Regions from separate parts of the Bacillus haynesii genome, predicted to be linked through region 1. Evidence: riboswitches for the same ligand, from Rfam matches in the RefSeq annotation. Region 1 holds a riboswitch; the other holds the start of a gene.
The links. Region 1 has a riboswitch for S-adenosylmethionine ahead of H2R00_RS20595 (MetQ/NlpA family ABC transporter substrate-binding protein). Riboswitches for the same ligand answer to the same signal wherever they lie in the genome.
Positions count from the first base shown of each region.

Region 1 (3,789 bases):
CATATTGAAATAATCAACCAGCATTCCGCCAAAAAGCGGTCCGATCATTCTTCCGCCGGTCGCCATACTGTTGACAAACCCTTGATAAAACCCTTCTTTCCCCCTCGGTGCGAGACGGTTTGCGATTGTCGGCACAGCCGGCCATACAAGCATTTCGCCAATGGTCAGCACAACCATCGCGGCAAGAAACCCAGGAAACCGTTCAGCGCCAAACAAAATTCCGTATGCCATCATAAAAATGACAAATCCGATCACGATTTGGTTTTTCAGCGATTCGGCAAACCGTTTCACAAAAAAACCGATCAGCGGCTGACCGAAAACAATGAGCGCCCCGTTCACTGTCCAAAGCACGCTGTACTGCCCCAGAGATATCCCCAGCTCCTGGGTATGTGAAGCGATGGTCGAGGACCATTGCGAATAAGCGACCCATCCGAGCAGGTAGCCCGTACATATGACCAAAAGCGCAGAAAATCTCGATTTCCCGCTGACTGAATCGGCATGATCCAAAACAGAAGACTGCATAGCTTTTTCAGAGCGGATGCGTCTAAATCCGAAAAACGCAATCATGAAAAAGACGGCATATAGCATCGCATTCGCAAGAAAAACATACGCAAATGAAAAAGATGCGACAATTCCGCCGAGCGCTGACCCAACTGCCACCCCTGCGTTTTGCGCCACGTATACAGCATTAAACGGCTTTCTGCCGCCTTCCGGCCAAACTGACCCGGCCATTGCATAGCATGCCGGAAAAACGATCCCTGATCCAAAGCCGGCCAATGTTAAGAAAAGAATGTATTGGAACCAATCGTGAAAAAAGACGAGGCCTGAAAGGCTCGCAAACGTGATTACAATGCCAAGGACAACCGTTTTAAATCCGCCGATTTTATCGAATAGATAGCCCCCGAACAAATTGCCCAGCACATTTGCCCCTGAGTTCAGCATCAGCACAAATCCGGCCGCTGTCAGCGACTTTCCCAAATGCTGATGGATATAGATTGTATTCAGCGGCCATAAAAAAGATGCCCCTGTAACATTGATAAACATTCCGATGACCAAAAGCCATAATGTGCGCGGCATAGCGTTTCCTTCTTTCTCTTTATCATTCCCTCTAGATTCTATTCGTTTTGCCCATTTTTTTCAATTGACGCGATTTCAATTTTCAGCATAAAAAACCCCCTTTTTAAGGGGGAAAATTTTTTTATGATTTGGACATCCATTTCGGCTTTCCGAAACCGGCGAATTCCCGATCGATCGTATCTTCGAAAGCTTTGGATTTTACCGCTTCTTTGAGATCTTTGGCAAATGGCTTGTCTTTGTTTTTTTCATCCACTACTACTTGATTGCGGTAGCGGTCAGGCATGTTCTCAAGCGCCAGCGCGTCCTGCAGCTTCATATTGGCGGAGAGAGCGAAATTTCCCGGGACAGCCGCGATATCCAGGTCATCGACAGATCTTGGAAGATTGGCGGATTCAAGCTGTTTAAAAGTCAGCTTTTTCGGATTTTCCGCAATGTCCTGCACAGAAGCTTTCAATGTGTCGACATCGCTTTTCAGCCGAATCAGCCCCTGATCCTGAAGGGTTAAAAATGCCCTGGCAGCATTTGCCGGATCGTTTGGAACAGCCACTTCCGCTCCGGTTTTGACATCGTTCAAGTCGTTATATTTGGCAGAATAGAGACCCATCGGAGCAGTCGGCACAGAAATGAGCGCCGCAAGATTTTTATTGTTTTCTTGATTGTATGACTTCATAAAAACCTCGTGCTGAAACAAATTGGCGTCGAGTTCGCCTTCGCTTAACGCCGTGTTCGGCTGTATGTAATCGGTGAATTCGACCACTTCCACTTTATAGCCTTTTTTCTCAAGCTCAGGTTGAATCGCTTTTTTGACCATATCGTAATACGGTCCTGCAGTAGCGCCTATTTTGATCGTTTTGCCGTCGCTTTCGGCACTGTTTCCGCATGCGGCCAGAAGCGCCAAGCTCAAGGCCAGTACCAACGCAGAAGTCCATTTTAATAACTTGTTCATGTATATCTCCTCCTCCAAAATAAAAAAACTCTTTCAGACGGCTGAAAGAGTTGATTAAACTTATCTTTCAGAATGCGTCTGACATTCTGCTGGATTTAGCACCTTGCATTCCTGCAGGTTGCTGAGATTTCGCCGGGCCAGTCCCTCCATCTCTCTTTATAAGCTGCATATTCGGTTTTTAAATGATTTCTTTATTTTACGTTTGAATATTTAGATTTGCAAGAAGTTTTTTGTTATAAACATTTTTTTCTTTTTAAGCTAAAATATAGTTATCAATTAAGAAAGGAGACGAATCATGGAATCTATCATGCTGATCGGGTTTTTATCCTTCCTTTTTTCCATCTGCTATCTTGTATTTCATTTGATCAAAAGGATCTTTTCTCCAGGCAAAAGGTTTTCCAGGAAACTCTTTTATCCTTGTTTTGCAGGCGGACTTCTCCTCCTGATCATCTCTGCACCTTATTATGATGAGGAAACATATGCCGCCGATGAGACAAAAACGGAGGATCTGACAACCGAGCTTCAGGAACTGAAAACTGAACACAGCACTTTGCAAAAAGAGCAAACCGCATTAAAACAGCAGGTCAAACAGGCAAACAAAAAACTGAAGGCAGTCAAAGCGGAGAATGACACATTAAAAAAAGAAAACGAAAAACTGACAAAAGAAAAAGACTCGCTTACGAAAAAAACAAAATCGCTGACAGAAAAACTGGCTAAGGCTGAAGAAAAAAGCAGCAGTGCCGAAACCTCTGTAAAAGAAAAGAACGCCACCGCTCAGGCCGGGACGTCACACAGCTCGCCCGTCGCTAAGAACAGCAGCGCTGAGAGCAAACAGGAGTGCAAAATCAAAGGAAGCGTCAACCATATTTATCATACACCGGGAAGTACATATTATGACCGCACGAAAAACGTCACTCGCTGGTTCTGCACAGAACAGGAAGCGCGTGATGCGGGGTACAGACCTCCGAAACGTTAAAAAAGCCGGCATACCGCCGGCTTTTTCTTTACAGCTCTCTTCTTAATGCTGTCAGCACGTTCGTTCTTGTCGCTTTAATGGCCGGATTCAGGCCTGAAAGAATGGCGACTCCTGCACTGATCAAGGTCGCGATGAGGACAAGACTGACCGGAATGTACGAGAAGGTGATGCTGAGGTCTGCTGCACTCGTTTCTCCTTCTGAAACCGATGATAATATGACAGGTATAATCTTGTTCACTAAAAAGCTGATACCGTATGAGATGATAATACCTAAAACAGATCCTAAAATACCGATATAGGCGCTTTCAAGCAGGAACATTCGGCGGATCACGTTCGGGCTCGCCCCGATCGCTTTCATAATGCCGATTTCCTGCGTCCGTTCTGTAACCGCCATTGTCATCGTGTTGAAAATGCCGATCGCTGAAATCAAGACGGCAATGACTCCGACAAAGATCAGACCAATTTTAAAAGCCATGAAAAAAAGATTGATGCTTTCGAGCTTTTTCGTTATTGAATCGACGTAGTAGCCTTCATCCTCCAAATCTGTTGTCAGCTGTCCGACATGTTCAAAGTTATCCGCGTAAACCGAGAGCGACTTTTCGATCATGCCACTGTCTTTGTCCGCCTTCAGAAAACCGGTGATGTCTTTTTGCATGTCGTCGCTGACATAGACTGTTGAATCGCTCGCCCATTCATAAGAAGGTTTTTTCGTCACTCCGACAACTTTCAGATCATATGTTTTCGCTTCCCCTTCTTCACCTGTTTTTTCATCCATTTTTGAAATCTTTAA
Region 1 is NZ_CP059494.1:4,133,917-4,137,705, reverse strand. Features, by position in the region: gene H2R00_RS20600 (MDR family MFS transporter) at 1-1,077, opposite strand, end outside; gene H2R00_RS20595 (MetQ/NlpA family ABC transporter substrate-binding protein) at 1,199-2,023, opposite strand; SAM riboswitch class I at 2,081-2,188, opposite strand; gene H2R00_RS20590 (sunset domain-containing protein) at 2,319-2,999, shown strand; gene H2R00_RS20585 (ABC transporter permease) at 3,028-3,789, opposite strand, start outside.

Region 2 (3,789 bases), 2.1 Mb from region 1:
GGCTGAACATAGTCAGAGTATTTGACGATTTCAAGCTTTAAGCCTTCTTTCTCGGCTTTTTTCTTCACAAAGTCCCAGATCCTCGTATCCGTTCCGCTGATGCCGATTTTAATGGTTTTCGCATCAGAGTCTGCCGCGCACCCTGCGATCACTCCCGCAAGCAGCAATAAGATCACTACAAATGCAAATTTTTTCATCATAGCCGTCTCCCTCTCTGTTTATCTTCTTCTCAATTTTTTTGACAGCACGTTTCCGGATGTCTGCAATCCCTGCACAACGATGACGAGAATTGCAACCGTGATGATCATCGTCATTGTGTCAAATCTTTGATAGCCGTATGTGATCGCCAAATCCCCAAGACCGCCGGCACCTATCGCACCAGCCATCGCCGACGCTCCGACCAATCCGACCGTTGCTACCGTAAAACTCAGCACCAGCGAACCGAGCGCTTCCGGAATCAAAAACCTGAAGATGATCTGCCTCGGAGTCGCTCCCATTGCTTCAGCAGCTTCAATGACTCCCGGATCGACTTCAAGCAGAGAGTTCTCAACGAGCCTAGCGATGTAAGGCCCAGCATAAAAAGTCAGGGGAACAATCGCTGCCGTTGTGCCGATGGACGTCCCCACAATCAGCCTTGTCACCGGAATTAAAGCAACCATCAAAATGATAAACGGGACGGACCGGAAAATGTTAATGATCATATTGACAACCGTAAAAACTGCCGGATTTTCAAGCAGATGCCCCTTCCTTGTGACAACCAGCAAAATGCCGAGCGGAATGCCGATCACGCTTGAAAATAAAAGCGAAAAAACTGTCATTTGAATCGTTTGAACCAGTGCGTCAATGATTTGGTCATATGTAACAAGCATGCTTATACCTCCCTGATGCGAATGTTTTCTCTGCGTATATATTCGAGCGCGCGCCCGATTTCACCATCTTCCCCCTGCAGTTCGACCGTCATGCTGCCAAACGGAATTCCCTGAAGCTCTGTAATCGTTCCGTGCAGAATGTTGACTTCTACGTCAAATCGCTTTGCCACTTGAGAAAGAAAAGGCTTCCCAGAAGATTCACCGACAAATTGAAGCTGGTAAAGGTGCTTCACATTTAATTTTTGAATCGATTCAGGTATCTCGTGGTCGATGGCTGATTTGACAAAGCTTTTCGCCGTTTCGGTTTCCGGCGCGGAAAATACGTCAAACACACTACCTGATTCAATAATTCTTCCTTTTTCAATGACCGCGACTTTGTCGCAGATTTCTTTTGCCACATTCATTTCATGGGTGATTAACAGTATCGTGATGTTATATTGTTCGTTGACGCGCTTCAGCAGCTTCAAAATATCGCCGGTCGTCTGCGGATCAAGCGCGGATGTCGCTTCATCGCAGAGCAGAACTTCCGGATTTGTCGCCAGCGCCCGGGCAATGCCGACGCGCTGCTTTTGGCCGCCCGAAAGCTGATCCGGATAATCGCGGGCTTTATCCTCAAGCCCGACAAAACGGAGCAGCTCCGTCACTTTTTGCTTTATTTCGGCTTTCGGCGTTTTGACAAGCGCGAGCGGCTCTGCGACATTAGCAAAAATCGTTTTTGAATTTAGCAGGTTAAAATGCTGAAATACCATGCCGATCTTCCTTTTTACAGTGCGAATCTCTGCTTTCGACAAGGACATTAAGTCTCTTCCGCCGACGAAAACCTTTCCGGCCGTCGGTTTTTCAAGGAAGTTCACACAGCGGATCAGCGTGCTTTTCCCTGCACCGCTGAATCCGATGACGCCGTATATTTCCCCTTTATCCACATGAAGGTCGACTCCATTGAGCGCATGGACCTTCTGTCCGCCACTTTCATAGACCTTTTCAACGCCTTCAAATGTAATCATGATGATCTTCCTCCTCTTTTTGGCTAACAAAAAAGGCTTCTTCTTAAAAATAAGAAGAAGCCTTTGACGACACAAAGTAAATAGAGTGGGTCCGCTCTCTTCTTATCTTCCAAGCCCGTACGGCTTGTTGGATGTGGCACAGTATTCTGCTGTTTGCAGAACCCGCTGCCGAGGTTTCTCAGGGCCAATTCCCTCCGCCTCTCTGAATAAGAAGTGTTGTTGCATGAAGTTTTACCTAACTTTACAGCTTCTTTGAAATGTTGTCAATCAGATTCGTGAAAATTTCAAAAACTCTCTTTTCAATGCTTTATTTCTCACCCTGATCATTAAATTTCACTTTTTTTAAAAAAATTGTGTTTAGCAGTTGTAATTTCGCTTAAACACTGGTAAAGTAAAGGTAATTATTTTTGTTCGAACTATCTTTAAGAAGAAAGTTTTGTAAGAGTTTTCGTCTTGGAAGTTTGTTTTAGAGCAAGAATAGTGAATTTAAGCGTTATCGCTTTAGGAGGAAATTTCATGCTAGAAGGTAAAGTAAAATGGTTTAACTCTGAAAAAGGTTTCGGATTCATCGAAGTTGAAGGACAAGACGATGTATTCGTTCATTTCTCTGCTATTCAAGGCGAAGGCTTCAAAACTTTGGAAGAAGGCCAATCTGTATCTTTCGAAATCGTTGAAGGAAACCGCGGACCACAAGCTGCTAACGTAACAAAAGCGTAAGCTGTGAACCGCTGATCTTCATACAGGACTGCTGACCGAATGTCAGCAGTCTTTTTATATTTTAAAAAAGCCTCACGCCCGGAAACCGGCGTGAGGCTTTTTTTGAGAATACCGCTTATGAAGCAATGTCTCTTTTTGTGAATACACCAAAAGCGAGCACATGAAAAACGAGAAAATAGACAGCGAGCACCACAATCGAGAATCCCAGCGTCATATCTGAAACAAGCGGAGATCCGTCAAAGTATTGAGTGAGATCAGTGTTGGCAAATAAGATGTATTTCACCCATTCAAATTTCGTCGCAAGCAAGTTTGTCACCGTTCCGCCCATTGCCAAAAGAAAAATTGAAATACCTACGGCAAGCGAGCTGTTTCTGAAAACCGTTGAAATCATAAAGGCCATAGTCGCCATCATCAGAAGCGAAATTGAATTCAGCAAATAGCTGCCGGCCAAGTGCAGCAGCAGGCTTTTTTCTTCAACTGTTCCATCGGTGTACGCCAAGTGAACCTGGCTGCCGTCGCCTGTCCCGAATAAAGCAAGGCCTGTGATACCCGCGCATGCGAACAGAATGAAAAGCAAAGCCAATGCAAAAAGCAGGACTGTAAAATATTTTGCCAGCAGAATTTTAAAGCGGCTGATCGGCCTGATGACAAGCAGCTTCACCGTTCCCCAGCTGAATTCATTCGCAACGATTCCCGCCGCCACCGTGATCACAAACAGACCGGCGAGGGGAATGATGCTGCTCGCGTCGCTGATGAACGACAGGGCCGAATAGTCCCCGTCTTCCGGCAAATCGTGCTTGATTCGATACTCATTAATGGCGGTCGACCGTTCATAGCTTTTTTCAAGTGCCGGATTATTGACCCCTTTAAGTTGTTCTTTCATATCTTTATTTTCTTGCATCAATTCTTTTTTCCAGTCCGGGTTTTGGTCTGTCTCTCCGATCGTCTTTGCGAGAACGCCCAGCCCGATGGCAGATAACAGCAAAATCCCGATCATGACGTATGTGCCTTTTCGATTAAAAATTTTGATCCATTCATTTACGATGAGATTAAACATGCTGAGCTTCCTCCTTATCAGCGGTGATTTCCAGGAACCGGTCTTCCAGCGATTTGTTCACGGCCTTCACTTCATATAGGCGGACACCGCTGTCTGTCAAGTGTTTGATCAAATCAGGCACTTCATCCTTTTGAAGGCTGAG
Region 2 is NZ_CP059494.1:2,055,986-2,059,774, forward strand. Features, by position in the region: gene H2R00_RS10205 (MetQ/NlpA family ABC transporter substrate-binding protein) at 1-197, opposite strand, end outside; gene H2R00_RS10210 (methionine ABC transporter permease) at 219-869, opposite strand; gene H2R00_RS10215 (methionine ABC transporter ATP-binding protein) at 872-1,873, opposite strand; SAM riboswitch class I at 1,973-2,086, opposite strand; gene cspB (cold shock-like protein CspB) at 2,390-2,590, shown strand; gene H2R00_RS10225 (ABC transporter permease) at 2,706-3,647, opposite strand; gene H2R00_RS10230 (ABC transporter ATP-binding protein) at 3,640-3,789, opposite strand, start outside.
Region 2: another riboswitch for S-adenosylmethionine. It lies ahead of H2R00_RS10215 (methionine ABC transporter ATP-binding protein); the one in region 1 lies ahead of H2R00_RS20595 (MetQ/NlpA family ABC transporter substrate-binding protein).